DNA from 3 places in the Thalassolituus oleivorans MIL-1 genome. Region 2 is predicted to be linked to each of the others. Evidence: predicted binding sites of a transcription regulator. Region 2 holds the regulator's gene; each other region holds the start of a gene.
What was found. The regulator sigma-54, encoded in region 2, starts transcription at its own class of promoters, with help from an activator protein. The targets are predictions, from matches to a motif close to TGGCACNNNNNTTGCTNT.

Region 1 (10,904 bases), 500 kb from region 2:
GTAACTCGCGTGCTTCTTTTGAGTGCGCGAGCTCCTCTCCCGTGCCTGAAGCCACGACTCTACCGCGCTCAAGAATAATAAATTCATCGGCCAATTCCGTAGCAAAATCTAAATATTGCTCGACCAAGACAATCGCCATTTCACCGCGATCTCGTAACAATTCAATCACGCGCTGAATATCCTTAATAATCGAAGGCTGGATCCCCTCTGTTGGCTCATCAAGAATCAATAATTTAGGTCTAAGTAACAGTGCTCTTGCAATCGCAAGCTGCTGTTGCTGCCCGCCGGATAAATCACCACCACGGCGATGCAGCATTTGCTGCAAAACTGGAAATAGCGAATAGATTTCTGGATCTATAGAACGCAGAGATTTAGGTAACGCCGAGAATGCCGTATAGAGATTCTCTTCTACCGTTAGCTGCGGGAAAATATCGCGTCCTTGTGGAACATAAGCAATCCCATGACGAGCACGATCATAAGGTGCCATGTTTTTTATCGACGATTGCAGCCAAGTAATATCCCCAGAAAATGGCGTCAAGTGCCCGGAAAGAGCCTTCATTAACGTTGTTTTACCAACACCATTTCGTCCTAGAACGCAGGTCACTTTACCAACTTCTGCGCTCATCGAGACATCATAAAGTGCTTGGCTAGCACCATATGACACATTTACGTTTGATACTTCTAACATAATATCCTCGCTAGAGTGCCTGAGGCCTTAACGGCCTAAGTACACCTCAATAACTTGTGGATTTGCTTTTACCGTGGCCAAACTGCCTTCCGCGAGGACGTGCCCTTCGTGTAGCACAGTGACTTTGCAATCCAGCGCTTCGATAAAATCCATGTCGTGTTCTACTACCATGAGCGAATGCTTTTTCGCTAATGTTTTAAACAATTCCGCTGTTTTCATGGTTTCTTCATCGGTCATCCCGGCAGCGGGTTCATCAATTAAAAGCAACTGCGGCTCTTGACCCAATAGCATGCCAATTTCCAGCCATTGCTTTTGACCATGAGATAAATCACCCGCCAAATGATGAGTGCGATCGGATAAATTCACCAGTTCGAGAATTTCATCTAGCTTTTCTTTTTGCGCACCACTCAAACGATGCATCAATGCCTGCCAAATAGAGCGCCCACCTTTTAACGACATTTCTAAGTTTTCAAATACCGTTAAACTTTCAATAACGCTCGGTTTTTGAAATTTTCGTCCCACTCCAAGATTGGCGACATCGGCTTCGTCATAGCGGGTAAGATCATGCTGGTTGTTAAAAACAATTGTGCCGCTATCGGGACGAGTCTTACCCGTGATGACGTCCATCATGGTAGTTTTACCAGCACCATTAGGGCCAATAATGGCTCGCATTTCTCCCGGCGCAATAAACATAGAAAGAGAATTCAGCGCTTTGAATCCATCGAAGCTTACGCTTACACCGTCCATATAGAGAACGCTAGGGGTATCGATATGGTGTTGCTTGCTAATACTCATGCCTGATCTCCTTCGGCTTCTTTCATCGCGGCTTGTTGCTTGTTCTGCGCATGCTTATCTTTTAATTGGGCCCATAAGCCGACTACGCCTTTTGGCAGATAGAGGGTTGTCAATACAAACAGACCACCCAGCAGGAACAACCAAAGTTCAGCAAAAGCACCAGTGAAATAGGTTTTTGCATAGTTAACTAAAATGGCGCCAATAACGGCACCAAAAAGCGTACCCCGTCCGCCGACCGCAACCCAAATAATCATCTCAATCGAGTTAATTGGAGCAAATTCACCTGGGTTAATAATGCCGACTTGCGGAACATATAAAGCACCTGCGATACCCGCCAACATGGCAGACACGACAAATACAAATAACTTATAGTGCTCAACGCGATACCCTAAAAAACGCGCTCGCGATTCACTGTCGCGAATAGCCACCAACACGCGTCCCAGCTTAGAAGTAACGATAAAGCGGCTAATTAAATAGCCAAGAATCAAGGCTATGCCAGAGGCAAAAAATAGCGCAGCTCGAGTTGTATCTTGTTGCAGGTCATAACCGAGAATGTCTTTAAAATCGGTAAGACCGTTATTACCGCCAAAGCCCATGTCGTTGCGGAAAAAGGCGAGCAATAACGCGTAGGTTAATGCCTGAGTGATAATTGAAAGATATACGCCGGTCACCCGTGAACGGAACGCCAGCGCACCGAATACAAACGCCAACACACCTGGTACAACCAGCACCATTAACATGGCAAACCAAAACTGGTCAAAACCCTGCCAATACCACGGCAATTCAGTCCAGTTTAAGAACACCATAAAATCTGGTAATTCAGGATTTGAATACACACCACGATCACCGATCTGACGCATTAAATACATGCCCATGGCATAACCGCCCAGTGCGAAAAAGGCGCCATGTCCTAGGCTTAGTATTCCGCAATAGCCCCAGATAAGATCGACTGCTACCGCCAATAAGGCATAGCAAAGATACTTACCGAGAAGTGTCATCGCATAAGTCGACACATGAAAGAAAGAGCCTTCAGGTAGAAGTAAATTACTCAAAGGAATCACTATCGACATTGCCAGCAATACGCTTAATAAATAGCGCCCAGCTTTATCATTCATCAATAGGGTCGCCAGCGGACCCAATTTTACGGTTTGATTCGTCATAATTCGTTACCTTATCCGTCAGCCGTTATCGGCTGCACGTCCTTTGAGAGCAAACAGTCCACGCGGACGTTTTTGGATAAACAAAATGATGAAAATAAGAATAAATATCTTAGCTAATACTGCACCGGCAAAAGGTTCTACTAATTTATTAGCAATACCTAACGACATGGCGCCAACAAGCGTGCCCCACAAATTACCGACGCCACCAAATACCACCACCATGAACGAATCAATAATGTAGGCTTGACCGAGATTTGGCCCGACGTTAGTTAGCTGACTCAATGCCACACCGGCGATGCCTGCAATACCGGAGCCTAAACCAAAGGTCAGTGCATCGACCCAACCGGTACGAATACCCATGGAACTCGCCATAGGACGATTCATCGTCACGGCACGCATTTGTAAACCAAATAAAGTGCGCTTTAGTACCAAGGCCAATAAACCCAGCACCAATAAGCTGAAAATAATGATGTAGAGGCGATTAAAGGTAAGCTCTAATGCAGGGTTAATCATAAAGGTGCCCGCCATCCAATCGGGGGTAGCTACTTCACGATTGAGCGGACTAAATATTGAGCGGACGGCTTGTTGTAGTACTAAGCTCAAACCAAATGTCGCCAACAAGGTTTCCAATGGACGACCATATAGATGACGAATAACACCACGTTCAATTGCAACACCAACAGCACCACTCACCAAAAAAGCCGCTGGGATAGCAACAACAAGCGATAAGCCAATATGATCCGGCATTAATAGCTGCACCACGTAGGTAGTATAAGCACCCAGCATAATCATTTCGCCATGCGCCATATTAATCACGCCCATTACACCAAAGGTAATGGCAAGGCCAATCGCAGCGAGTAGCAATACCGCGCCAAGCGCTAAACCAAAATAGAGGTTTTCGATATAGCCATTAATTGTGACTAACTTTTCGATATCCGTAACAACGGCATTTGCTTTGGCTACTTCATTAGCGTGGCCTGCGGATTCAGAGCGAACAATAAACTGTGTCAGCGCAGCACGAACTTCAGGGTAAAGGGCCTTATCCAGAGCCTCTAGGCCTTGCATACGTATATCAGCGTCAGAGCTATCCAACTGTTGCATACCTAAGACTATCGCTAGAACTTCAGCAATATCGCGTTTTTCTTCCTTTTTAATAGCCTCTTTTAGTAGTGTGCTATCTAGATCGCTAGCCGATTTTAATAAGTTTCGTGCAGCAGCCATGCGTAATTGAGGGTCGCGCGCGGATATTTGTAAACGTGAAATTTCAGTGCGTAATACGCCGCGCAAACTATTATTGACGCCGATTTTTTTAGCATCGCGTGGGCTATCGAGCACCACCAAACTGCTAGTAAATAAGTCTTCAAACGAATCGTCATCATGAGAGATTAACAATTCATTGGTTTCTTTAAGATAGTACAACTGACCATCTAACAAGGTTTGTAATAGGGGTAAAGTTTTTGGGTCATCAACTGCAGCAATCGTGCTAGCCAACGCCTTTTTTTCTGAATAATTTGCAGTAATTAATTGTTGGCCTAAAGATTCTAAAGAGGCCACCGTAACAATAGGTGAAGATGCACCTGAATCTTCAGCCATTGCCAAAGAGCCACAGCACATCAAAGACAGTAGCAACATGGCCTGCCCGATGAAATTGCGCATGATATTTTTCCTGTATCTGAAATCGAGTAGGGCCTATCGCTAGGCCCTACTTCCATCCGCCGCTAGAATTAACGACGAATAAATAGCGAGTAATTACTCACCCGCTACCGACGAACCACCACACGTCTTAGTCACTGTGTTGTAGTTGCCGCAATTGATTGGAGCAGTCCAATCTGAGATCAGGTTTTTGCTTTCAGGTAGGAAGTCCGTCCATGCATCACCTTTTACTTCAGCATCCGTTGCCCATACGATTTCAAACTGACCATCTTCTTGAATTTCACCGATTAATACCGGCTTCGACAAGTGATGGTTTTTATTCATAACCGCAGTACCGCCAGTTAGGTTCGGTACTTCGATACCTATCATGGCAGCTTCTACTTTAGAGACATCGGTGGTACCCGCTTTTTCAACTGCTTTAGTCCACATATTGAAACCAATGTAAGTCGCTTCCATTGGATCGTTAGTCACGCGCTTATCGTCTTTAGTAAAGGTGTGCCATTGCTTAATAAAGGCATCATTTTCTTTACTGTCAGCGCTCATGAAGTAGTTCCATGCCGCCAAGTGGCCAACCAATGGCTTAGTGTCAAAACCAGAAAGCTCTTCTTCACCAACAGAGAATGCAACTACTGGGATGTCTTCTGCGCTAACGCCTTGGTTTGCTAACTCTTTGTAGAAAGGTACGTTAGCATCGCCGTTTACAGTCGATACAACTGCAGTCTTCTTACCGGCACTACCGAATTTCTTAATGTCAGAAACGATGGTCTGCCAATCGCTATGACCGAATGGTGTGTAATTCACCATGATATCGGCTTCAGCTACGCCTTTTGACTTCAGGTAGCTTTCAAGAATTTTGTTGGTAGTGCGTGGATATACGTAATCTGTACCCGCCAGAACCCAACGCTTAACACCAACATCATTCATCAAGTAATCGACCGCAGGAATTGCCTGTTGGTTTGGCGCTGCACCGGTATAAAACACGTTGTAAGAAGACTCTTCACCTTCGTACTGCACAGGGTAGAACAATAAACCGTTCAACTCTTCAATAACCGGCAGTACGGATTTACGAGATACCGATGTCCAGCAGCCGAAAATAACATCAACGTCGTCTTTAGAAATCAATTCGCGCGTTTTTTCTGCGAATAATGGCCAGTTAGAAGCAGGGTCAACCACAACGGCTTCTAGTTTCTTGCCAAGCAAACCGCCTTTCTTATTTTGCTCGTCAATCATCATTAACACAGTGTCTTTCAGCGTTGTTTCTGAAATAGCCATCGTGCCTGACAGTGAGTGCAATACGCCAACTTTAATTGTGTCACCAGCATTGGCTAAGTTAACGCCCGCCGCAAGTGCAGCGATACCAAAAGCGGCCGTGGTTTTTGCTAGATATTTCATGCCCAGTTTTGTCATCGTTTCTTTCCTTCAACAGTGATTAAACTTTATTTATTCGCACCATCATTGGCGCTTTATATTTAAATTCCGCATTCACTACAGCAAACCTCATACCAACTTTAAAATAGATAAATATCCCTGAATTACAGCAATAGAAGGCCCTTATCCTTAATAAAAAGAACGATTAAAATATACCTGCACCAATATAGACCGAGCAAAATCCTACGTGTTCTTATTTGGAGCACTACGCACCAGAGTGATTCATTTTTATATTTATGCTGTACTCGCTTTTTGCTGTTTGAATTCTGTGCAACGTGATCTCCCTGACCGTATTTTTACTGATTTCAATGTGCTCTTTCAGGGCGGCGACCGCTCGCTCTTCATTTCCTAAAAGTATTAAACCTAAAATATTTCCGTGCTCTTCATACGTCACATCAATACGGCTTACACGAGTAAAATCTAAACGACGAATAATACGTAAGCGCTCACAAATTTGGCGATGAATAGCACTCATTTGCTGATTGCCATTCAGATCAACTAGTGAGAAATGAAAGTTTTCATCCATTTCTGCAACCTGCGCACTGTCCCTGACTCTGTCACCTTCATCGCAACACCAGAGGTACAATAGTGGTGCTAACTTTTCCTCAACATCCGTGCTAGCAATTAATCGCCGTATTGACTCAACTTCGAGCAAAATTCGGACATCGTACAACTCTTCAAAATACTGAAAATCAAATGGTCTAACCTGCCAGCCATTACGAAACTGAACTTGCACATAACCGTCTCGCTCCAACCGATACAGAGCTTCTCGTACCGGAGTACGGCTTGCATTCATGCGTTTAGCCACCTCGGTTTCGCTAAACCGATCTCCTGGCAGTAGCTGAAAATCAAATAACTCTTGGCGAAGCTGTTGATATATCTTTTCGGCTACGTTCATTGCTCATCCACGCTGGCAGTAGGTATAAAAAATCCAGTGTTAAAACAATTCTAAAATATTATTTGGTTGAATTAAGGTGCTTTATATAAGCACGCCAGCCGCCAAACTCACTGATATGGGTGGCACTTGCGACCGCCTCCGGTTCACAGATAAAGCCTTTTACTAAACGACCATCAGCCAACTCCAAAGTACCTATTCCTAGAGGCTGAGGAATTTCTGCTACAAAACTACCGAACCCAGCCAAGTCGATACGCCATAATTCAACAATTAATTGATTTCCAAGCGTTGAATCTTGCGCCAAGGCGCTATCACTCACCCGAACTAAACCAGGTTTAGGCGGAACGGTATTGGCCAAAGCATATAACTGGTATTTATTGGCTGTGAGTGTTTGCTCTAACAAGGTTGCATAGCGGCTGGTTAATTGATGATTTAATGGCATCCCAGTTAAATGCGCCCCAACAACCGCGACAACAATCGATTCGTCAGATTTATTACCAAGCAAAACGGGAGCTTCTGGTAATGTCATAAACGCCTGCCAATGCGCAGCAAATTGTCCTAATGCTATTTCATGCCACGCAGGTGCAATTAAGGTAATACCAAATGGCAAACCATCGCTGCGTAATTTCGCGGGTAAGGCAATGGCACAAAGATCAGCTAAATTAACAAAATTCGTGTAAGTGCCGAGTTGGCTATTCACCAAAACTGGCTCAGCATTAACCTCCGTCATCGTCGGAAAGCGGGGAGTCGTAGGTACAAACAAGGCATCAATATCGGTAAATAATGCATCTATTTTTCGTACTAGATCTTTACGACGATATTCAGCTTTAAAAGCATCGACCGCTGTGCCGTTAATACCGCCTGCAACAATACTTTTGACCACAGGGTTAATGCCCGGTAAGTCTTGCGCTAGAAATTCGCCGACCGCAGCGTAACGCTCAGCAACCCAAGGCCCCTGATAAAGTAAATTAGCTAACTCAAATAACGGCGAAAAATCTGTTTTTACTAATTCGTAGCCCAACGCCTCGGCATGTTCACATGCCTGCTCATAGGCAGCGGCTTGTGTGTCATCACCAAACCAAGGTGCCTCAGTAGGAATAGCCAAACGCTGAATGCGAGTATTGCGAATCATAGTGCGCGAGCGAGAATAGGCATCGGTACGATCAAAGCGTCCTGCTACTTCAAACACGCGCTCAGCATCTAAGCTATTGAGCGCAAAAATAGAAACGCAATCCAAACTGCGACACGCAGGTACAACGCCAGTGGTACTAATAGCACCGACGCTCGCCTTTAAACCAACAATATGATTAAAGCCAGCAGGGACACGACCGGACCCTGCCGTATCAGTGCCTAACGCAAAAGCAACATAACCCTTGGCCACAGCAACAGCAGACCCAGAGCTGGAACCACCACTGATGTAATCTGAATTAAAACTGTTTTTAACTGCACCATACGGTGAACGAGTGCCAACCAAACCCGTCGCGAATTGATCGAGATTAGTTTTACCGATCACAATCGCACCCGCTTGTTTCAACAAATGAACGGCGGTTGCATCTTCGGTTGGTTGATACGCAAATTCAGGACAGGCTGCAGTGGTTGAAAATCCAGCAACATCAATATTATCTTTAACAGCAAACGGGACGCCGTACAGGGGTAACGAGTCACCATTTGCTCGTTTCGCTTGCAGGTTCTCAATTTGCGCTAGCAGTTGTTGTTCAGTACCGAGCTGGATCCATACAGAACTACCGGCATCGGCTTCCAATGCGGCAATCTGTTCTCGTAAAAGAGGCAATAGCTCGACAGGCTCAGATCCTTGTCGGTAGGCCGCGGCCCACTGCTTGATATTCCAACCTAATCCTGCTGTTTTTTGCTCGACACTCTTTGTTGCTGACATCCCACATTCCGCCTGAATTCAATCTTGTATACAAGGCGTAAGCGACACTTGTGCCAACTTAGCGAAAACACAGAAAAGACGGACAACTTATTGATTTATATGATTTTTTATATGAAATATTCGGGCATTACAGCCGCTGAGTTCGTGCTAGCGCCCCGTTATGATGCTTAAAGCAAAGCATTGCACTGAAATAGACAGGACATCCACATCTAGATAACCTCGATCAGTTTTCAGACAAAAAAAAGCCGGGAACAAGTCCCGGCTTCCTTCACGTCAATAGCAAACTGCTATCGACGTACTTCTTACTTATCTTCGTAACGCTGGTGCTTGAAGAACACTCCAGAGTCACCAAACTGAGAAGCAGTAAAGTTAGAATCCATTACTAACTCACCTACTTTCACAGCACTGGCGCGACGTTCGTCAGCATAACGTTGTGATGTTCTGCTCCAAATAGACGTTTTAATCTCTTTATCAGTAGCATAGACATCATACAACTTAGTACCTTCTGGCAAGCTCATAAGATCAGCACGGAAATCATGCTCATCGCTAGAGAATAAGCCAGCCACTTCGGCACTTGGTACGAAGTACACTTGAGTTGGAGACTTAGGTGCTGCAACCGCAGAACCGTCAGAGTTAACGCCGGCCATTGCATCAACCATTACTAACGTAGGCTTAGACGATACTAATGAGAACAAGGTGGTTGTGGCTAGAGTAATGTTCGACTCAACACGTACATACTGAGATAGCTCATTAGCGAAGAAGTTGTAGTTATCTTCTTGACCAGACAAGGTATACAACGCAGATACGTTTTCTGATGGCTTACCATCGATAAACGTCTTCCACGCAAATCCTGGAGCAAAACCACGATCCGCTGGATCACCGGTTACAGATAAACGTAACAGTCCACATTCGTTACCTTTAAACACACCGGTATAAGGGTGGTTAGACGTTGCATTGAACGCGACCTTAGCCATAACACCGTGTGGGTGAATTGGCTTGGTATGACCAACAGGCGCTACGTCACCAACATAGTTTACTTTGTCCCAAAGCACGCCATCGATTAAGCCGCCAATATCGATTGGTGGAATCGCTGGCAGTTCGCCTTCATCGTATTGAGTGCGCACGGCACCGTTAGTCCAAAGAAGATCTTGCTTAGTACATGCATCCCACGATTCATAGTTCTCAGGAAGATTTAGGCCCCAAGGTTTGAACGCGTTTTCAACACCCGTCAAAGACACAGCCAACTCTGGGTTATGACGATTCAATACGTCAACCATAGTCGTGTTTTCAACCCAATCGTAACCTTCTTGGGTATACATTTCTGGAGTGTAATCCGACGTTAGGAAACGGTCAGTAATGATGCGACGTGACGCATTCATGATGAAGATTTGAAATGCTGTCTCACCGAAAGCAAAGCCTTCAGGACGAACAGTCTCACCTAACATCCCCACTAACACATCAATCTGTTCAACATCATCGTTATATACGCGACGGAGGTTCGCAACCGTTTCTGCATCATCAGTTAAGTCTTCAAACTTAGTGATTGGCTTCAAATTAATTTGACGACGGAACTCGTTATAACGCGGCACACCACGCTCACGGTCACGCAGAATATCAATGGTCGCAATGTCCATTTTACCAACAACCGGCAAATCCAAATTACGCAGGAATTCAGGGAAGTTATTCAGTGTTAGTGAACCTGGGTTTGTAATACCGAACGAGTACCAAAGACGATCGATACCTTGCTCATCAAGAATTGTTTCCGCATCGCCATCACGCGTGTCTACGACAGGAATCGACTCACGAACAATGTTTGAGCCAATGTCATACACATCGATATTGTCGCGCATTAGAGGGTGCATACGGTAAACCGCCACAAACTCTTCGGTCAGAGTGAACGGCACACCAGCATTATCCGAATTACGAGCACCGGCCAAACCAGTAACAGCCCACTCCAAAGCGGTACCATCATTAAGTGATTGTTCTAGATTTGAATCAACACCTAAAATAGTACGAACCCAAGAATCCGTTTTCGCCAAGTCTTCTGCTAGTTTCTCAAACTCGCCAGCATACTTATCACGCTCAGCCGTGTTGCCCACAAGGCCCCACCAGTTAGCGTACATAGCGCGTTCAGTTACTGGGTTGGCGATGATTGCTGGAGTCCATTCAACAGTATGTATTTTAGCCATCAATGCCGAGTTAACTAAACGTGCTTTATCGTACAACCACTGATCATCTTTATCAGGATTGTTAGACGCTAGCATTTGCGCAATAGAGTTATGCTCTTGCACAAACAACTGGTGCAACATGCTTAGGCCAACCCACCAGTTGTCATTGAAACCAGTGACCGGGATGCCAGAGAAGAATTCTGTTGGTAAAGAACCATCGGAG
Region 2 (10,904 bases):
ACATCGAGCTTGTAATGGTCGTGCGGGAGGTCGCGTAACACTAATTCGATGCGGTCAACCGCATGAGCAAGATTGCGAGCATCAACGCTTACGGCAATTTGGGTGAGCTTTTCATTGCCGTTGGCTTGTTCGGCAAGGGCGGGAAGTAGACCAATGGGTAGGTTGTCGATGCAATAAAATCCGAGATCTTCCAGTACATGCAGTGCACTGGACTTACCTGAGCCGGATCGGCCGCTAATCACTACCAAACGCATGGGCCTACATTCCTTGTGGTATTAAGTTCCGGCGGCTGCGCGCTGGAATAGTTGACGATTGTCCGGAGCGCAACGTAATGCACTGCGATACGACTCTTCATTGAAATTACGGGCCAACATTGCCAATACCTGCAAATGTTCTTCCGTTGCTTCTTCTGGTACTAAGAGTGCGAACACCAAATCTACTGGTTTGCCGTCAATGGCGTCGAAGTCGATTGGCTCGGCAAGGCGTAATAGCACGCCAAAGGCCTGTTCACACTGAGGCAACCGACAATGGGGAATGGCAATGCCTTCCCCTATGCCGGTACTACCCAGACGTTCGCGTCCGAGTAGTCGCTCATAGATTTCATCCGCTGAGCTATCGCTGATGGATTCAGCGACCAATCCTGCTAGGAATTCCAGCAACTTTTTTTTGCTGGATACCTCTGCGTCCACCAAGGTGTGTGTTGGTGAGAGGATATCGTCAATGCGAAGTGTCATGGAGTTAGCCTTGTCCGTGTAGCCGCGCGACTGTTTTTTCTTTGTGTTTTAACACTTGTCGATCGAGCTTGTCAGTCATTAAGTCAATGGCAGCATACATATCATCATGCTCTGACTTGGCATGGATATCTGTACCTGTAACGTGAATGGTTGCTTCCGCTACTTGGCGGCCCTTTTCAACGGTCAGAGTAACCTGTCCGGTAGTGATGTTGTCAAAGTGACGTGTCAGCTTTGACATCTTTTCCTCAACGTATCCCTGCATTGCTTCGGTTACATCTACGTGGTGACCACTGATATTGATTTGCATGCCCAGTCTCCTTTTTGTCTACTGGCTCGTTGTTGATCGTCAGATAAGCTGTTTGCGCTCGTTAGAGGGCGGAATCATCATGGCCTCGCGGTACTTAGCAACGGTACGGCGCGCGACCTGGATGCCTTTGTCGCCTAGTAATGCCGCGATTTTATTGTCGCTTAATGGCTTACGGGCATTTTCTTCAGAAATTAGTTTTTTGATCATGGCACGAATTGCGGTAGATGAACATTCACCACCGCTATCGGTACTGACGTGGCTTGAGAAGAAATATTTCAGCTCAAAAATACCACGAGGGGTGTGCATAAATTTCTGCGTGGTAACACGAGAAATTGTCGATTCATGCATGCCCACGGCTTCGGCAATGTCGTGCAGAACCAGTGGTTTCATTTTTTCTTCGCCTTCTTCGAAGAACTCGATCTGATATTCGACGATCTTAGTTGCCACCTTGAGTAGGGTTTCATTGCGGCTTTGTAAGCTTTTAATGAACCAGCGAGCTTCTTGCAGGTGGTCTTTGAGGAAAGCGTTGTCGGTGCTGTTATCGGAACGGCGAACTAAGGACGCATAATCGGCATTGACGCGCAGACGCGGTGCGATTTCGGGGTTGAGTTCGACTCGCCATTCGTCACGAATATTACGCACTAAAACATCGGGAATGACATATTCAGATTGATCAGGAGAGATGCCTGAGCCCGGTTTTGGATTGAGTTCTTTAATTAAGCGCAGCACATCTTTGAGCGCTTCTTCTTTTAATTTTGCTTTACGCATCAGCGTTGGATAATCACGACTGCCGAGTAACTCGATGTGTTCACGAATCACGAGTTTGGCTTCTGCTAACCAAGGCGTTGCTTCTGGTAGCTGCTGCAATTGTAGTAACAGGCATTCACGCAAGTCGACACAGAACACACCGGCAGGATCAAATTGCTGCAGACGATGCAGCACTGCCATGATTTCGTCTTCTTCAACTTCTAATGCTGGATCAAGGCTGGTGAGAATATCGTCGACAGTGGTGTGTAAGTAGCCATCGTCGTCGGTGCCATCAATCAGCATTAAGGCGATTTCGCGATCGGTATCACTCATCGGAGTGAGATTAAGCTGCCACAAAAGATGGTCTTGTAGGCTATCGGTGGTGGCATGACGAGAGTCGTAATCGAAATCGTCGTTTATTGCGCCACTACTACCACTGCTGGAGGAAACGCTGGCAGTGGTTTGGTAGGTATCTTCCCATTCGCTGTCGTTGGGTAGATCTTCTGGAATTTTATCGTCAGACCATTGTTCATCGAGCGTGTGATTGTCTTCAGAACGCTCTCGGGCTTCGTGATCTATTTCGTTTTGTTCTTGTTCAGTTTTTTCACCACGGTGTGCTTCTACCTCAGGATTCGGATCGTCGTACTCATCCGTTTCTAACATCGGATTGGAGTCGAGCGCCTCCTGAATCTCCTGCTGTAAGTCCAAGGTGGACAGCTGGAGTAGGCGGATGGCTTGTTGCAACTGAGGGGTCATGGTCAGTTGCTGACCCATCTTTAACTGGAGAGACGCTTTCATGGAAACTTAACGATTACCTATCTACGGCAGAAAAATAGTGTTTATGCATTATAGGCTAAGCCTGTGCTTATGGAATCTATCTTGCAAGCACGAAACCCGATTGATTCGATCATAGCCTGATGAGGGGGCTAGAATCAAAGGCGGAAATCGTTACCCAAGTAAACTTTTCGCACTTGTTCGTTCGCTAAAACTTCTTCTGCGGTGCCTTCCGCAATGATATGGCCCCCACCGACAATATAGGCTTTTTCACAGATGGCGAGGGTCTCACGCACATTGTGGTCGGTGATCAGTACGCCGATGCCGCGGTTTTTCAGCTGCCGAATAATATCCATGATGTCGGATACGGAAATGGGGTCAACCCCTGCGAATGGCTCATCCAGTAGGATGAAAGATGGCTCTGCAGCTAATGCGCGAGCTATCTCTACGCGTCGACGTTCGCCTCCTGATAACGACATGCCTAAGCTTGCGCGGATGTGCTGAATGTGGAACTCATCGAGCAATCCTTCAAGGCGCTCTAATCGTTGTTTGCGATTTAGATCCTTACGCGTTTCTAAAATTGCGAGGATATTGTCGGCCACGCTGAGCTTACGAAAAATCGAGGCTTCTTGGGGTAAGTAACCGATTCCTCGTTGCGCGCGCCCATGCATAGGCAGGTGGCTCAGGTCTTCGTCGTCGATCTTGATACGTCCTTTGTCGGCTTGCACAAGATTAACGATCATATAAAAACAGGTCGTTTTGCCTGCCCCGTTAGGGCCAAGCAAACCAACAATTTGACCGCTGTGTACCGACATGGATACATCTTTTACCACTTCACGGCCGTTGTAACTTTTCGCTAGGTGTTCAGCTTTCAGCGTTTTCATCAGTGGCCTGTTGCGGTTGGATAATAACTTTAATACGACGATCGCCAGAAGAGCCGCTGTCTGGCGTAGCTTGGCTGTCGTTGCGTGTGCCGCCGTCGGCTTTGACGGTTTCTTTGTCCATGTCGTAGACGATATGCTCGCCACTAAATAGGTTGCCATCTTGTTCTAATTGCGAGTCGCCGGTCAGTGTAACTTGGCGGCGCGCGGCAAAATAGTCAATCCGATCACCATGAGCGCGAGTCATAGGTTTACCAGCGGTCACTTGTTGTTGATAGCGCGCTGGTTCCCCATTATTGCCTTCGGCTACGGCTTTTTCGAGCGTGTTGCCGCTACGTAAAATCATCAATCGGTCGGATTCAATACGCAACGTGCCTTGAGTCAGAATGACGTTACCTTCGTAGATAACCGTACCCGCTTTGCGGTCGATTTCTGCGCGGTCGGATAATATGGTCATTTCTTGTTGCCAGTCATCGGGTAGCGCAAGTGCTAGCTGACTGATGCTGCTCACGGCCAAAATAAATAACGCACGGGCGCTGTTTTTCATAGTGTTGGTGTGCTTATTGTTCGGGTACATAAATAGTCTTTACCCCGGTTTTCAGTTCCATGCGCTGGCGGTTAACATCCAGAGTCATGCCTGTTGCGGTCGCGCGGCTACCCGGCCCTGTCATGGTGACCAGTAAATCGGTCGCTGCAATTTGCTCACGAATATCGTAGGTTAATGCTTCGGTTTCAATCAGCATGGCATCGGTTGTTTGTTCGCCAGTATTTATGGGCTCGATCCGTACTGTCTGGTTAAAACGAATAACTTGCTCGTCGTCTTTTAGCGACCCTTCTTTGGCGGTGACTTGCCAGATTTGGCCACGATCATCTCGCGTGGTAATCATAGGTGCGAAAAAACGGGTCACGCCTATTAGGGGATAGTGATCTGAACGCTGGGCTCGAAAGGTCTGCCCAAGTTTACCATCCACACCATAGTGCCAGTTGAGTAGCGTCTCTCCATAGTAATCGGCTTCGTTACTTTGCTGTTCACTCAAGGGCTGATTTAGCTCTTGGGTGTAGCGATCAACCGCGATTAAGGCTAAGCCAAATATCAAGGTTAACAGTAGCAGCAAGTAACGTTTACGCATTAGATAACGCCTGCGCGTAGCATATCGTGCATGGTGACAACGCCCACAGTACGTTGTTCATCTTTTACTACTAAGGCGTTAATTTTATTGTCTTCCATGATTTTCAATGCTTCAGCTGCCAAGATGCCCTGCGTCGTTGTTTTACAATTAGCCGTCATTATATCGCTCATTGAGCAGGCACGGATGTCTACGCCTTGGTCGATAGCACGACGTAAATCGCCATCGGTAAAAATACCGGCTAAACCGCCATTGTCATCTTGTACTGTGGTCATGCCCAAACCTTTCGATGTGACTACCAATAGTGCTTCGGATAAACGTGTGCTGGTATTCACGACGGGTAATTGGTCGCCACTGTGCATAATATCTTCGACTTTCAGCAGCAAACGACGACCTAGGCTACCGCCGGGATGTGAAAAGGCGAAGTCTTCAGCGGTAAATCCTTTCGCCTCTAACAAGGCAATGGCTAGTGCATCACCCATGACCAATGCAGCGGTGGTCGATGATGTTGGTGCTAAATCCAGCGGGCAAGCTTCTTGTTCAACACCGGTATAAAGGTGGCTGTTGGCCGCTTTTGCTAATGTTGAAGAAGGATTGCCGGTCATGCTGATTAGTGGTGTTCCCATGCGCTTGAGCAACGGCAACATGCTAGTCACTTCGTTTGTTTCGCCTGAGTTTGATAGCGCTATTACGACGTCGGCGGCGGTGATCATACCCATGTCGCCGTGACTGGCTTCACCTGGGTGAACGAAGAAGGCGGGGGTGCCGGTACTGGCTAAGGTGGCAGCAATTTTATTGCCGATATGTCCAGACTTGCCCATGCCAGTGACTACCACGCGACCACGACATTGAATAATCATTTGGCAGGCGCGAGTGAAATGCTCATCCAAATAATCCGCTAAGCGCGCAACCGCTTGCTGTTCGAGTTTGATCGTACGCTCTGCGGAGGAAATAAAATTAAATAATTGTGCAGTCGTCATAAATAATTAAGCCGTATAGAAAAGTGAAACAAGGTAAACAATATAGGCGGATATCATGAGTAGACCCGATACGCGCCCCATAGTGCCCTTACGGTAGTTAAGTGCGAATAAGGCAATGAGCATAATTGTTGCACCCATCATGACCATATAGTCGCGTTCGAATGCCATGGGCTCTACCGCCGTGACGGCTAACAAACCTGGAATAGGCATGACGGCTAGCATGTTAAAAATGTTGGAGCCAATCACGTTACCGATGGCGATATCGTGATGCCCCTTTAGCGCGCTGGCTACTGAAGCTGCTAGCTCTGGCAGACTCGTGCCGATGGCAACGATGGTTAAACCGATCACTAAATCACTCACACCAAAGGCCTGAGCAATGCCGGTCGAGCCCCAAACCAATAGTTTAGAACTCACCATCAGTGCTGCTAAGCCAATGACTAGCCAAAACATGGCTGATTTCATGCTGGTGTTTTCGATTTCAGCCGCTTCATCTTCATCGACAACCGCTTCGCCGCTTTCGCTGGAATCAAGAAACATTAAGTACAAGGCGATGATAAGAGCCACGATCAGGATGGCCGCATCAATGAGATTTAGTTCTAGATCCATCAGCGTGAGACCGCCGATGATGCTTACCAATAGTAGTAGTGGTAGTTCTTTCTTTAATAATGAGCGCTGCAGAGCAATCGGGGCGATCAGTGCCGTGACCCCGAGAACCAGCAGAATATTGGTAATGTTTGAGCCGAGTGCATTGCCGATGGCTAGGTTACCTGCGCCATCAATAGCGGCCATTGCCGAAACGAACATTTCCGGTGCCGAAGTACCAATCGAAACAATGGTAAGGCCAACCAGTAATGGTGACATGCCAAGATGACGAGCAGTGGCTGCTGCGCCAATCACGAATTTGTCGGCGCTCCACACTAAAACAATTAAACCAAGCAGTACGGCGCCATATTCAGCATACATAATCGGGTAGTGCTCCTGTAGGAGTGAGTAAGACGTCGTAGCGACCGACTTGTGAAATTAGCTGGCCATTGTACCCGAGGGAATTCTGCACGCAATTGCAACTCAGCGTTCAAGGTGACTGTATGGGTAGGGCGCGGGATAAGCATTGGTCTGCTAGATACAATCAGCTATGCTAGCCACAGATTTTTACAGGTTTCTAGCGCATGTCAGACCAGCAACCATATGTGTCCATTCGTGGGTTGTCATTCAGTCGAGGAGATCGGCTGATATATGACAATCTCGATGTGGATTTTCCGAAAGGCAAAATCACCGCCATCATGGGGCCCAGTGGCACAGGTAAGACGACTCTGTTGCGTTTAATCGGTGGTCAGTTGAAGCCAGATAGCGGAACTGTAGTGGTGGACGGTCAGGATGTTACTCAGTTAAAACGCACAGAATTACTTGATTTACGTAAGCGTAAGATGGGTATGTTGTTTCAAACCAGCGGTTTGTTTACTGATTTAAGTGTGTTTGAAAACGTCGCTTTTCCGTTACGTGTTCACACCGACTTACCAGAGTCTATGATTCGCGACTTAGTACTAATGAAGCTTGAAGCGGTCGGCTTACGTGGTGCTCGCGATTTATCGCCTGCTGAATTATCGGGTGGCATGATTCGTCGAGTGGCGTTAGCGCGTTCGATTGCGATGGACCCTGAAATTATTATGTACGACGAGCCGTTTACCGGTCTTGATCCCATTTCTATGGGAATGATTGTACGTTTGATTCGCGGTTTAAACGAAGCGCTTGGGTTAACCAGTTTGTTGGTGTCGCATGATGTTGATGAATCGTGTTCGATTGCCGACTACTTATGCTTGTTGTCGGGTGGCAAAGTGATTGGCTTTGGTTCGCCTGAAGAGCTACGTCAAAGCGGTAACGCAGAAGTACGACAATTCTTAAATGGTGATCCTGATGGCCCTGTGCCGTTCCATTATCCTGCACCAGACTACCGTCATGATTTACTTTCAGGAGGCCAGTGATGCTGAATAAATTGCAGTCGCTGGGCCAGTCGGGTGTGTCGACTATCGAGTCGCTAGGGCGTGCCACGCTGCTATTTTTGAACTCGTTAGGCTGGGGTGGCCCCGGTAGTGCGGGCTTTTCTGATCTTATTCGCCAGATTTATTCGGTTGGCGTGCGTTCGTTAAGCATTATTGCCGTGGCCGGCTTTTTTGTTGGTATGGTGCTGAGTTTGCAGGGGTACACCATTTTAGTGAAATTTGGCTCTGACTCAGCCTTGGGTACTTTGGTATCGCTAACCTTGTTGCGTGAACTCGGTCCTGTGATTGCCGCATTATTATTTGCTGGGCGTGCCGGATCGGCATTAACTGCCGAAATTGGTTTGATGAAAGCCACCGAGCAGTTGTCGGCCATGGAAATGATGGGTGTTGATCCGCTCAAGCGAGTAATTACGCCGCGTTTGTGGGCTGGCATGATTGCTATGCCGATATTAGCTCTTATCTTTAGTACGGTTGGTATTTGGGGTGGTGCTTTTGTTGCGGTCGATTTACTGGGCATTGATGGCGGCAGCTACTGGGGCAACATGCAGGCTTCTGTCGTTTTCTACGAAGACGTTATAAAAGGATTAATTAAATCCTGTGTGTTCGGCATGGTGATTACTTGGATTGCGGTATATCAGGGCTACGACTCTGTACCGACATCAGAAGGTATTGGTAAAGCAACCACTCAAACGGTGGTTATTTCTTCATTGGCCGTTCTCGGGCTGGATTTCGTTTTGACTGCGGTCATGTTAGGAGGCATTTAATTATGCGTATGCGTTATATCGAATTGGCCGTTGGTGCTTTCATGATTATGGGTGTTATTGCTCTGGTGTTGATGGCATTGCGCGTTAGCGGATTGTCCATGCAGTCGACAGGTGATACCTACACGCTAAAGGCGCATTTTGAGAACCTAGGTGGTTTGAAAGAACGTGCAAAAGTATCCATGGCGGGTGTGAATATTGGCCAAGTGACAAAGATCTATCTTGATGCTGAGCGTTATTCAGCGGTGGTCGAGATGGAAATTAATAAAAGCATGAGCACCTTGTCGACGGATAGCTCCGCTGCGATTTTGACCTCAGGCTTACTGGGTGAGAAGTACATTGGCCTGACAGTAGGCGCAGAAATGGAGTATCTGAAACAAGGTGATTGGATTGATGACACTCAATCTGCGTTAGTGCTTGAAGAGCTGATTGGTCGCTTCTTATTTAATAAAGCAGAAGGTTAAGGCAATGGCGGTGGCAAAACTGCAGTCGGAATCCAATCAGCACGCTTATCTTAATGGCGACTTAAATAGCTCCACTGTGACAGCCTTAGCTCGCCAAGGCGCTGAGCTGATACGCAACAGTGGTGGTAAGTGGAGTGTTGATATGAGTGCTGTTGAGCAAGCCAGCAGTGCGGGCGTTGCGCTTTTATTGGAGTGGATGCGTGTTGCTGATGCCAGTGGGGTTACATTGAGTATTGAGCACTTACCCGATCATATGCGTCCTATTTTGACGGTGAGTGATCTTGATGAAGTATTCGAGCCACTGCTGGCCTAGCCTGTTCGTACTTAGGGCTGTACCAAAAGTTACGGTCTAATCCACGGGTATCACTTCGCCCTGATCAAGAAATCCGCTATGATTGCCGGCTTTGCAAGTATTAAGTGGTAGAGCGGTCATGTCTCCAGCAGAAATTTTAGAAGTTTTACAATCTGAAGCGCCAGAAGTTACTTGGTCCGTCGTAGATGGCTACGTTAAGGAAATAATGGGCGTAGGTGAAGCCTTTGAAGGCCTGAATGCTGTCAAACGCCAGCAGTACGTGTACAAAATCCTGAATCCTTATATTGTTGATGGCAGCTTACACGCTGTGTCTATCCGCACCTTTACGCCAGCCGAAAAGGCCGATGCATAAGAGCCCCGTATGGAAAAATTAAGAATCGAAGGCGGCCACCGTCTAGACGGTGAGATCCGTATTTCGGGCGCCAAAAACTCAGCCCTGCCTATTTTGGCAGCTACCTTGCTCGCAGAAGGCGTGATGCAGGTCGGTAACTTACCGCACCTACACGACATCACTACCATGCTAGAGCTATTGGGATGCATGGGCGTGCAAGTCGCAATTAATGAAGACATGTCGGTTGAAACTGACTGTGCCGAAATGAAAAGCTGCGTTGCTCCATATGATTTAGTACGCACTATGCGTGCTTCTATCTTGGTATTAGGTCCGCTATTGGCTCGCTATGGCGAAGCAGAAGTCTCTTTGCCGGGTGGTTGTGCGATTGGCAGTCGCCCCGTCGACTTGCACTTACGCGGTATGGAAGCCTTGGGCGCTGAAGTTGAAGTGCTTGATGGTTACATCAAAGCACATGTACCGGGTGGCCGTTTAAAAGGCGCTGAATTCTTTTGCGATACCGTGACGGTAACCGGCACTGAAAATATTCTGATGGCCGCAGTATTAGCCGAGGGTCGTTCGGTTATTAAAAACGCCGCGCGCGAACCGGAAGTCGTCGACTTGGCCAATTGTTTGATTGCCATGGGCGCGAAGATTGAAGGTGCTGGCACAGATACTCTTGTGATTGATGGCGTTGAAAAACTTCACGGCTGTCATTTCGATGTTCTGCCTGACCGTATTGAAACCGGCACCTATTTAGTGGCTGCTGCTGTGACTGGTGGTCGCGTAAAGTGCAAAGATACGGATCCTTTATTGCTTGAAGCCGTATTGGATAAATTGCGTGAATGCGGAGCCGAAATTACCACGGGCAAAGATTGGATCGAGCTGAACATGCACGGTCGTCGTCCTAAAGCCGTTAATATCCGTACTGCACCGCACCCTGCATTCCCAACGGACATGCAGGCGCAATTTGTAGTATTAAATGCGATTGCCGAAGGTGTCGGTACAGTGATCGAAACCGTTTTCGAAAATCGCTTTATGCACGCCCAAGAATTGGTGCGCATGGGTGCGGATATTCATGTTGAAGGCAACACGGCCATCGTCACCGGAAAAGAAGGTCTAAGCGCTGCGCCAGTGATGGCAACCGACTTACGTGCTTCTGCCTCTTTAGTGATTGCCGCGTTAGTTGCCGTTGGTGAAACCGACGTGAACCGCATTTATCATATTGATCGCGGTTATGAATGTATTGAAGAAAAATTCCAAATGCTGGGCGCGAATATTCGCCGCGTACAGTAATTATCGGACGCTGACAGAACAGAGAGGATCAGCCATACCATGACTCAGCCACTGACAATCGCCCTATCGAAGGGACGTATTCTCGATGATACCTTACCGTTATTAGCGGAAGCGGGTATTCATCCGGCCGAAGATATTCAAAAGAGTCGTAAGCTGATTTTTGATACCAATCATGAGCATATTAAGCTGGTGGTT
Region 3 (10,904 bases), 540 kb from region 2:
GCGGCTGGTGGCAACTTATTTCTTGAAACCGCCTCAAGCGGCGCACCACAAGGTGGAACGCCCAACAACGACGGCTTCGGCACCATTGAACAAGGCGCACTCGAAAACTCCAACGTCGAAGTAGTAGAAGAACTCGTGAAAATGATCACCGTTCAACGCGCCTACGAAATGAACTCAAAAGTCGTCTCCGCAGCCGATCAAATGCTGCAATTCCTGACGCAAAACGTATAACAGATTAGGAGGTGCCTTATGTGGCGCATCGCATCAATACTCGTTATTTTATTGCCAGCCTGCACATCCGTTCCCATGGAGCGCGACGTATTTCCTGACGACCCAGACTTCGCCCCTGTATCCGCGCAAAGCCTAGCGCCACCACCTAATGCTAACGGCTCGCTGTATCAGGCGCGCTACAGCCTAGGTTTATACACCGACCAGCAAGCCACCCGTGTCGGCGACATCATTACCGTGATATTCGACGAACAATATCAATCGAGTAAATCCGCCGCCACCAACGCCGACAAATCATCGACCAACGACCTCGCCGTACCGAGTTTAATGGGCACAGTGCCAGGATTTAAAAACCTAAATCTCGACACCAGCACCTCAGCCGACCGAAAATTCAGCGGCAAAGGCGAAGCTGACCGTTCGAATAGTTTAAGCGGCCAAATAACCGTATCCGTTGCCGAAATATTACCGAACGGAATATTAAGAATTCGCGGCGAAAAATGGTTAACCCTAAGCGAAGGCGAAGAATATATTCGCATCCAAGGACTCGTCCGCCCGGCAGACATCACCCCAGATAACACAGTCGCCTCCAGCAAAGTCGCCGACGCACGTATCTCATTTGGCGGACGTGGAGCGCTTAACAACTCCACCAAACAAGGCTGGGCCGACCGCATATTAACCTCACCGTGGTGGCCGTTTTAACGAATCGCGACTACGAACAAAAAGCGTTCGTTGAATCGCTCCTACAGAATATCGTTCATTGAACATGTAGGAGGTACTCAAGGTAAAACTGTAGGAGGTACTCAGGGAGCGAAGCGAGCAGTGCCGATGAGTATGAGTATTGATGATCTTCACAGATGACATCGCGACTACGAACAAAAAGCGTTCGTTGAATCGCTCCTACAGAATATCGTTCATTGAACATGTAGGAGGTACTCAAGGTAAAACTGTAGGAGGTACTCAGGGAGCGAAGCGAGCAGTGCCGATGAGTATGAGTATTGATGATCTTCACAGATGACATCGCGACTACGAACAAAAAGCATTCGTTCAATCGCTCCTACAAGAATAAATCATTACTCAATCTGCACGAACCTTCTTGAAATTGAATCACTATTAAATTAAAACGATGAATAGGGACATAAATTCAAGGATTGAATATGCTCAAAGGGCACTCTAATTTACGCAAAGGCCGATTTTCAGAGTCTGGCCGCATTTATCTTGTAACGGCCACGACCAACGACCGCACACCAATATTCTCTGATCCTAAATACGCAATTCCAACCTGTAGATTTTTTACTAAACCAACCTCATTATTAGGTAATTCACTATTAAGTTGGGTGTTAATGCCTGACCACATCCACTGGCTAATAGAACTCGGTGAGAATGGCGATCTCAGTAAAACCATACAGCTACTTAAATCAGGTTCTGCACGAATAATTCGAGAGCGTGGATTCGGGAATAAAGTATGGGCCCCCGCATTTCATGATCGAGCGATACGTAAAGACGAAGATCTTAAACAAGCAGCGCGATATATCGTAGCCAATCCGCTGAGGGCCGGCCTGGTGAAGCGACTCGGCGATTATCCTTACTGGGATGCCGTTTGGTTGTAATCACCCCAGCATCGCGACTACGAACAAAAAGCGTTCGTTGAATAGCTCCTACAGAACACCGTTCGTTGAATATGTAGGAGGTACTCAGGGCCAAACTGTAGAAGGTACTCAGGGCTAAACTGTAGGAGGTATTCAGGGCTAAACTGTAGGAGGTACTCAGGGAGCGAAGCGAGCAGTGCCGATGAGGATGAATATTGATGACCTTCACAGATCACATCGCGACTACGAACAAAAAGCGTTCGTTGAATCGCTCCTACAGAACACCGTTGGTTGAATATGTAGGAAGTACTCAGGGCCAAACTGTAGAAGGTACTCAAGGTAAAACTGTAGGAGGTACTCAGGGAGCGAAGCGAGCAGTGCCGATATTTGACCCAGCCAGAAAAAAACCACCGCAAGCGGTGGTCAAGGAGTGGAGCCCTCAGAAAATCGTTTTAGTGCTGCAATATTTGACGATAACGATTGAGCTTATTTTGCCCTTGGTTATGTTCGACAATTTGTTTTTGCTCGTCCTGCAGTTGTTCTAGTAAACCTTGCTCTTCTTGCAGTAAATCTTCTAAAAATACCTGTTGTTCGCTGGTTAAATTAATCAGGTCGTTTATTTCGGCAAACCATTCTTGCATTAGTTCATTACGTTTATTAATTCGTTCTTCTACGCCTTCTTTAACGCCTTGGCGAATTAATGAGCGCAGTTCCAGCGAGAGATTTTTTACCTGTACGAACAGATCTTTTTTCATATGACAATTAACTCCGCTTTAAGCGCACCGGCTTGTTTCATTGCTTCAAGTATAGCCATTAAATCACCAGGCGCTGCGCCAACTTCATTAACTGCTTTGACGATATCGTCCAGCGATACGCCTGGACCAAATTTAAACATGCGGCTGTCTGCGCCGTTGTCGATATTGATGTTGGTTTGAGGTACGACGACGGTTTCACCTTCGGCTAAGGCATTCGGCTGAGAGACAGCAAAATCTTCGGTAATAGTAACGGTTAAGCTACCGTGGGTGACGGCTACGGGCTCGATCATTACGTTTTGGCCAATCACGATGGTGCCGGTGCGCGAGTTAATAATAACTTTGGCGCGTTCTTTTCCGGTTTCTACCACTAGATTTTCAATAACGGATAAATAAGCAACGCGCTGGCTTGTATCTCGTGGGGCGCTTACACGAATTGAGGTAGCATCGAGTGCTTCTGCGGTATTTGGGCCAAGCATGTCATTAATTTTATCGACCAATGCACGCGCGGTGGTGAAATCGGGTTGGTCTAAATTAAAAATTAAACTATCGCCACGGGCGAAATTATTAGGTACGGCTTGTTCTACCGATGCGCCATTTGGAATTCGTCCTACGCTCGGCACGTTTATTTTAATACTCGATCCGTCGTTACCTTCAGCACCAAATCCGCCAACCACTAAATTACCCTGTGCAACGGCGTAGATATTGCCGTCTGCACCTTTGAGCGGTGTAAAGAGTAATGCACCACCGCGTAAGCTTTTAGCATTGCCTAATGATGCTACGGTGACGTCTACGCGTTGTCCGGGTTTTGCGAACGGTGGTAAATCGGCGGTAACCGACACAGCAGCAACGTTTTTAAGTTTTGGATCGGTGCCTACTGGTAAAGTGATGCCGAATTCACTCATCATATTGAGGAAGGTTTGAGTGGTGAACGGTGCTTTGTCACCGGTGCCGTCAAGGCCCACGACGAGGCCATAGCCGACGAGTTGATTGCTACGAACACCAGAGATGCTGGTGATGTCTTTGATTCGCTCTGCGTAGGCCGTTGAGGCTGTTAGCAGTACGAGCATGACTGATAATTGACGCCAGATTTTCATTTTTATACCTGTTTTATCGGCAACAGCGCCGTTTTTTCCTCAATTACAGGTATGTATGCAGAAGGTGTGCCTATTCCTTACGTGTATTACAGATTCAAACATACCGTCTTCCCGTAGGAGCGATTCAACGAACGTATTTTGTTAGTAGTCGCGATAAATCGGCACTGCTCGCTTCGCTCCCTGAGTACCTCCTACAGATATTCCTGAGTACCTCCTACAGATATTCCCGAGTACTTCCTACAGACGTTCCTGGGTATCATCCATACATTCAAAATATATTATCTTCCCGTAGGAGCGATTCAACGAACGTATTTTGTTCGTAGTCGCGATAAATCGGCACTGCTCGCTTCGCTCCCTGAGTGCCTCCTACAGATATTCCTGAGTATCATCTATACATTCAAAATATATTATCTTCCCGTAGGAGCGATTCAACGAACGTATTTTGTTCGTAGCCGCGAAACCATCTTCCTCAAACTTGGCAAACTCTTTGCAATCTCCATTACAAAGGAGATTGTTATGATCCAAACCCAAACCAACGCTGCTAATGTTTTTACCGATCTGAATGGCCTTCAGGGCATCCGTAAGCTCGGAAAAGAAGACAAAGGCGCGGCATTAATGGAAGTCGCGAAACAGTTCGAGTCGATGTTTATCGGCATGATGCTGTCGTCTATGCGTGACGCGGGTAAGGTATTTTCCGAAGACAACATGTTCTCGTCTCCAGAGTCTGATTTTTACCAAAATATGTACGACGATCAGATGTCTGTATCGCTGACAGCGGGGCAGGGCACGGGTTTGGCCGAGGTGATACACCGTCAGCTCATGGTTCAGTACGGTGAGAACGGCGAAGAAAAACCGCTCGATTTCTCTAAATTAAACGACCGTCGTCAGTCCACGTCATTGGCTTATGCAATTAAAAAAGTTGATGAAGAATTAGAGCAAATCAAAGAAGACAGCAGCGCAGCCGCCAGCGCAAATCAAGATGCGCCCAATAGCGAAAATACCACAGCAATCGTTGCTAGCGGCGTTGGCAGTAAGGGGCAACAGTTTGCCACGCCTGCGGAGTTCGTTGCCGCTTTGTATCCACTCGCAGAAAAAGTCGGCGGTGATTTAGGTGTTGATCCAAAAGCCATCGTAGCGCAAGCGGCGCTCGAAACTGGCTGGGGTAAGTACATGATTGCCGATGAACAAGGCAACACCAGCCATAACCTATTTGGTATTAAAGCCGATCCTCGTTGGGATGGCAGCAAAGTAGAAGTCACTACTCATGAATACCGTAACGGTGTTCGCGTAAACGAGCGCGCTGAATTCCGCTCATACGCCTCATTAGAAGAAGGCGTGCAAGATTACGCTAACTTCCTACGTTCGGCTTCACGTTATCAAGATGCCCTAGATCAACAATTATCGGCTGGCGAATACGGCCATGCATTACAACAATCCGGTTATGCGACCGACCCGCAGTATGGCGCAAAAATCGAACGAATTTCAGACAGTGAATTACTCAATACCGTGCTGAAACAAGCACTCAATAATTCGCCAACTGAAATTTCGTCCACCGCCACACCGTCGGCAGGAGAATAATCATGGGCGATATTTTAAGTGTTGGTATTTCAGGTTTAAAAGCGCACCAAGCTGCGTTAACCATTACCGGTAACAACATTACCAACGCCGGAACCGAAGGTTATAGCCGCCAAGAAGTTAGCTTTGGCGAAAACGATTCCCAGTTTTCTGCCGGTGTATGGGTAGGTTCGGGCGTTAATGTCGATTCTGTTCGTCGCGTCTACGACCAATTTTTAACCGAACAAGTACGCCTTGATACCTCCACATTTAACGAATTTAACGCGCTCGCGGTCAACGCCTCACAAATCGACAGCCTACTGGCCGATGCGGGCACCGGTTTACAACCGGGCTTAGAAAACTTATTTGGTGCCCTGCAATCATCGGTTGACGATCCATCATCGCTCGCCGCTCGTGAAGTAGTCATCAGCGAAGCCAACAGCTTAATCGACCGCTTTACTACCATCTCAGATCGTTTAAATGCTCAAAACGACATTATTAACGGCCAAATGGAAGTCATTGCCGGTGAAATTACCACCATTGCTGAAGCCATCGCTGAGCTCAACGAACAAATCTCGTTTGCTACCGCATCAGCTCAAGGTAACGAACCCAGCGAAATGCTCGATCAGCGCGACCGCCTATTAAAACAATTATCAGAGTACGTAGAAGTGAACGTCGTCGAACAAGACGGTTCATCGATCAACGTATTTATTGGTAATGGCCAGTCGTTAGTAATTGGTAATGATTTTAACGAAGTATTTACCGACATTGGTGCCAACGACCCATCCCGTGTTGATATCTATTTTCGTAAAGGAAATTCCGTGCAAAACGTCACCCGTGAAATTACCGGTGGACAGCTTGGCGGTATTCTAGATTTTCGCGAACAAGTACTCGATCCTACTATGAATGGTCTTGGTCGCATCGCGCTCACCATAGCGCAAACAATGAACGACCAGCATAAATTAGGTATCGACTACGATGGCTTAAAAGGTGAAAACTTTTTTGAAGACATTAACGATCCATTAAAAACCTACGAGCGTGTATTGGGTGATCGTAACAATGCCCAACCGAACGACCGCATTATGTCGGTACATATTATCGACGCCGGTGAACTTACAACCAGCGACTACGAAGTCGAATTTCCAGGGCCAGACGACTTCACCTACCGCATAAAACGCTTAAGTGACAATAAAATATTAGAAACCAACTCCCTCAGTGGCGGCTTTCCCGACAGTATCGAAGTCGATGGTTTTGAAATTCGTTTTGAAAGTGGTTCGTTTCAAAAAGGCGACAACTTCTTACTGACACCAACGCGTAACGAAGCCGCAAAAATAGACATGAACATCACCCGCGCTGAGCAATTAGCGCTGGCGTCTCCTATTGTTACCGATGCAGCCATTGGTAACCGTGGTAGTGGTGAAATAACCCAAGGTGAAGTTTACGACACCAACACCACCTATCTAATGAATGAAGGCGAACTCGACCCGCCACTCATTATTCGATTTACATCGCCAACCACCTACGACGTATTGGACAACACCGACCCAGGTAATCCGATACCATTATTTCCACCATTAATGAACCAAACCTTTGTGCCGGGTATTAGCAACTCCATGTTGCCAGCCGACGAAGGCAAAACTGCATTTACCAGTTTTGGTGGCGTACTACCGACAAAGCCAACCTATCAGGCGGCATCCCCCGCTGCGATAGTCGACTCAGTTAATGGTTTCTTTCCAGAACGTATTGGTATCAGCTATACCAATCCAACGACCGGAAAAGTAACCACACAGCCCACATTAATTACCTCAATAAATGCTTCTGCAAAAGAAATTGCCCAAGCATTAAGTAAGCGCGACGGGGTAGAAGCATCGGCGCGTACCACCGTCGAAATAACCGGAATTACCAACGATCCTAACCCCTTCCAAGACATGGTGATTAGCGTTAATGGCATCGTGCTTACCGACACACTTGGCCCTAACCAAACCAAATACTCCAGCGGCTACCCAGAAGAAGTCCCAGATCCTATTACTCTTGATTTCTTAGCCGAACGAATTAACGCCAACATCGACTTTCAAGATCAAGGCTTAGTCGCACGCAGCGACGGCGCTAAACTAACCATTATTTCGCTCGATGGTGAAGACGTTAACCTAGAAATTACCGGTGATGTAGGAGACGGATTTTCCGTAGGCAACGGCGAATATACCGACCTTCGTGAAACCGGCAATGCCACCTTTACCGCATTGAGTGAATACGAAGGCTACGATTTTAGCGAAGGCGGGCCGTATACCTACGAATTTGACGTACCGGGGCAGGGCACTTTTAGTATCGAAATGACCGGCACTTACGCCACAGGCGATGAACTGCTTGATGGTATTCGAACCGAACTCGAAAACTCCGGTTACGTATTTTCAGGCAACCTAGACGTCGGCATTAACGAACGTGGAAAAATCAGCTTTACGCCGCGCTTAGAAATGAACGCAACCGGCATTAATGGCTCATCCAAGCTCACTATGGGTGGCCAACTAAAAGTCGTGCTCGACGAAAATTACAGCCTTAGCATTGCTCCGCCGGGCAATAATTTATTCGACACCGACCCCGTCGGCGAACCCGTGCATTTTGGTTTTGACGTTAATGTATCGGGCTTAGCCCAGGCCGGAGATGAATTTACCATCGAATTTAACACCGATGGCACCTCCGATAGTCGTAACGGATCGTCAATGGCCGCGTTGCAAACAGAAGACTCTATTAGCGGAAATACCAGTTATACCGAAGCTTACGCACGCTTAGTAGAAGTCGTAGGCTCAGTAACCAGTCGGTCGCAAATTAACCGCGACTCCGCCGAAGTATTATTGCGCAACTCGCAAAATGCAGTCGACAGTAACTCCGGCGTAAACCTTGATGAAGAAGCAGCAGCCCTAATTAAATACGAATTGGCCTACAACGCCAGCGCGCAGGTAATTCAGGTGGCACGGCAAATCTTCGACACATTAATTAGCACATTCCGATAGGAGCAGATTATGCGCGTCGCAACTTTGCAGTCATTTAATAGCGGCTTAAACTCGATATTGGATAATCAATCATCAGTTAATAAAACCCAGCAACAAGTATCTTCGGGTCGCCGTGTTTTAACTCCGGCTGATGATCCTATTGCCTCGACTAAAATTTTACAGTTGCAGCAAGATATCGCTCAGCGGGATCAATACGACCGCAATATGACCGCGGCAGAAAACCGCCTAAAACTCGAAGAAGCGACTTTATCGTCGATAACCGACAACCTAACGCGGCTACAAGAACTCACCGTTAACGCCGGTGGTGGTACACTCACGCAAACCGACCGCCAAGCAATCAGCTCAGAAATTAATCAGCTAGAAAAAAGTCTAGCCAGTTTATTTAATACCCGTGATCCCAACGGTGAATTTATTTTTGCTGGATTTAAAGGAAAAAATCCACCATTCGAACAACAAGCTAATGGTCGCTATGCCTATAAAGGCGACGAAGGTCAACGTTTCTTATCCATTGGCGACACCACCAACGTTGCTACCGGTGATAGCGGTAAATCATTATTTATCGACGTACGTGCCGCTAAAAATACGTTTACCACACAAATAAATCCATTAAATACCGGCGATGCTCAGGTGAATGCAGGGTTTGTAGTCGACGAAGAAGCCTACGCCGACTTCTATCCCGACGATATCATCATAACGTTTAACCAAGAATCCGCCATCAGCCCACCAGGGCCAAATTACACCGCACGCAGAGCCTCTGATAATCACGTTATCGAAGGCAAAGTAAATGTCGGCTACACAGGCTCGAAAGACATCGTAGTCGCAGGCGTCAGCATGACAGTGTATGGCAACCCAGAACCCGGCGACGAAGTGCTGGCAAAATCAACGCCCAAGCAAAGTATCACCGACACCGTATTTCGCTTACGCCAAGGACTGGATTCGCTGGAAGACAACCCAGAAGATTCAGCGACCCTAGATATCTTGATCGAAGACACCCTAACCAACCTCGCATTTGCACAATCATCAATATCCGAAGTGCGTAGCCAAGTTGGCGCGCGATTAAACGTCATCGACAACACGCGTAATTTAAGCGACGACGTAAAATTAGTAAGCCAAGCGGTACTATCAGAATTATCAGACGTGGATTTTGCCGAAGCCGTCAGCAGGCTATCGCTGCAAACGTTTTTATTAGAAGCAGCGCAGCAAAGCTACACCACCATATCGCGATTATCCTTGTTTAATCAGTTGTAGGAGCGATTAACCGAATGTTTTTTTGTAGGAGCGACTCAACGAACGTATTTTATGTAGGAGCGACTCAACGAACGTATTTTGTTCGTAGTCGCGATAAGCAGTGATTCTATCAACACCGCCAATCGGCACTGCTCGCTGTCGCTCCCTGAGTACCTCCTACAGTACCTCCTAAAGATTTCTTCAAATCTGATGAATCAATAATTCCTGTAGGAACGACTCAACGAACGCTTTTTGTTCGTAGTCGCGATAAACGATGATTCTATCAACGCCATTAATCGGCACTGCTCGCTGTCGCTCCCTGAGTACCTCCTACAGATTTCTTCAAATCTGATGAATCAATAATTCCTGTAGGAGCGACTCAACGAACGCTTTTTGTGTAGGAGCGACTCAACGAACGCTTTTTGTGTAGGAGTGACTCAACGAACGCTTTTTGTGTAGGAGCGACTCAACGAACGCTTTTTGTTCGTAGTCGCGACAGAACACCACTACAACTCTTTAATCACCAAATCATTACCGAGATACGCGCCGCGCTCGATATAAAACCGATTCCCTAACTGCAAATCGCCGCCATTCACATTATGCCCATGAATTAAATAATCAATTCCGTTCACCACGTGACGCGACTGGCACTGAAACTGGCTGCGCGACCAAATACACTTCTCTAACAACTCGGGCGTTAAATGGCCAAACTCTTGCCAATGTGAATGCGGATAATCAGCATGAATAATTCCGTAACGGCTACCGTCGCTGCCTTCTACCTCAATCGCCAACGGCAAGGCCTCAATCGCATCAAACCAATCATCCCAAAGGGCAGGGGAGGTTTGCGTAATCCAATCACCGCCATGATTTAACCATGCCATGCGATGACGGCTGCTTTTATAACGCATACCGTTAATCATCAAATATTCATGATTACCAATCACCGAAAAAAACCAAGGCTCGTTTAATAAATTAAGTGCCTCAGCCGACTCAGGCCCGCGATCAATTAAATCACCAACACAAATAACGCGATCTACAGCAGAGTTAAAATTAAGAGCCGCCAACTGATCATGTAATTTAGTAACATGACCATGCAGATCACCCACCACAAAATCACGGCCTTGAGTGTTTTTTTCTAATTTGAGAAGTGTAGCTTTTAATTTCATCCGTTATGAGCGCTCCGGCTCCTCCTTATTTCAGGTGCCTTCTCCGATTTGTGTGGAGTCCACCTAGCCACTGCAGCTAAAGCCAGCAACAGCACAAACATATAGGCATTAGCAGGGATCTGAAGGTTAAAATCCACCGCAGAATGAATCAGCAATGCAATAATCCCCATGCAAGCCCCGAATCCTACTCCTTTAAAGAGCTCACTGTTACGTTTAACCATCGCCATGATTGCCCACCAGATGCTGATCAACACCGCTAGCGCCAACAGCAAAAATGCCGGCAATC

Region 1: a site for sigma-54 is predicted at 5,784-5,801, ahead of urtA (urea ABC transporter substrate-binding protein). Genes of this name have one in related genera too.
Region 3: a site for sigma-54 is predicted at 4,140-4,157, ahead of flgJ (flagellar assembly peptidoglycan hydrolase FlgJ). Genes of this name have one in related genera too.

The regions. Positions count from the first base shown of each region.
Region 1 covers NC_020888.1:3,747,451-3,758,354, forward strand. The annotation lists gene urtE (urea ABC transporter ATP-binding subunit UrtE) at 1-688, opposite strand, end outside; gene urtD (urea ABC transporter ATP-binding protein UrtD) at 716-1,483, opposite strand; gene urtC (urea ABC transporter permease subunit UrtC) at 1,480-2,643, opposite strand; gene urtB (urea ABC transporter permease subunit UrtB) at 2,662-4,299, opposite strand; gene urtA (urea ABC transporter substrate-binding protein) at 4,393-5,703, opposite strand; gene TOL_RS17275 (GntR family transcriptional regulator) at 5,930-6,622, opposite strand; gene atzF (allophanate hydrolase) at 6,681-8,513, opposite strand; gene TOL_RS17285 (peroxidase family protein) at 8,816-10,904, opposite strand, start outside.
Region 2 covers NC_020888.1:3,246,882-3,257,785, reverse strand. The annotation lists gene rapZ (RNase adapter RapZ) at 1-254, opposite strand, end outside; gene ptsN (PTS IIA-like nitrogen regulatory protein PtsN) at 276-734, opposite strand; gene hpf (ribosome hibernation-promoting factor, HPF/YfiA family) at 739-1,041, opposite strand; gene TOL_RS14955 (RNA polymerase factor sigma-54) at 1,081-2,586, opposite strand; gene lptB (LPS export ABC transporter ATP-binding protein) at 2,721-3,446, opposite strand; gene lptA (lipopolysaccharide transport periplasmic protein LptA) at 3,427-4,020, opposite strand; gene lptC (LPS export ABC transporter periplasmic protein LptC) at 4,004-4,573, opposite strand; gene TOL_RS14935 (KpsF/GutQ family sugar-phosphate isomerase) at 4,573-5,550, opposite strand; gene TOL_RS14930 (calcium/sodium antiporter) at 5,557-6,513, opposite strand; gene TOL_RS14925 (ABC transporter ATP-binding protein) at 6,717-7,529, shown strand; gene mlaE (lipid asymmetry maintenance ABC transporter permease subunit MlaE) at 7,529-8,311, shown strand; gene mlaD (outer membrane lipid asymmetry maintenance protein MlaD) at 8,314-8,772, shown strand; gene TOL_RS14910 (STAS domain-containing protein) at 8,777-9,085, shown strand; gene TOL_RS14905 (BolA family protein) at 9,204-9,437, shown strand; gene murA (UDP-N-acetylglucosamine 1-carboxyvinyltransferase) at 9,447-10,709, shown strand; gene hisG (ATP phosphoribosyltransferase) at 10,749-10,904, shown strand, end outside.
Region 3 covers NC_020888.1:2,710,046-2,720,949, reverse strand. The annotation lists gene flgG (flagellar basal-body rod protein FlgG) at 1-231, shown strand, start outside; gene flgH (flagellar basal body L-ring protein FlgH) at 250-927, shown strand; gene TOL_RS12480 (REP-associated tyrosine transposase) at 1,383-1,835, shown strand; gene TOL_RS12475 (hypothetical protein) at 2,267-2,569, opposite strand; gene TOL_RS12470 (flagellar basal body P-ring protein FlgI) at 2,566-3,663, opposite strand; gene flgJ (flagellar assembly peptidoglycan hydrolase FlgJ) at 4,180-5,241, shown strand; gene flgK (flagellar hook-associated protein FlgK) at 5,244-8,225, shown strand; gene flgL (flagellar hook-associated protein FlgL) at 8,235-9,473, shown strand; gene TOL_RS12450 (metallophosphoesterase) at 9,959-10,618, opposite strand; gene TOL_RS12445 (O-antigen ligase family protein) at 10,615-10,904, opposite strand, start outside.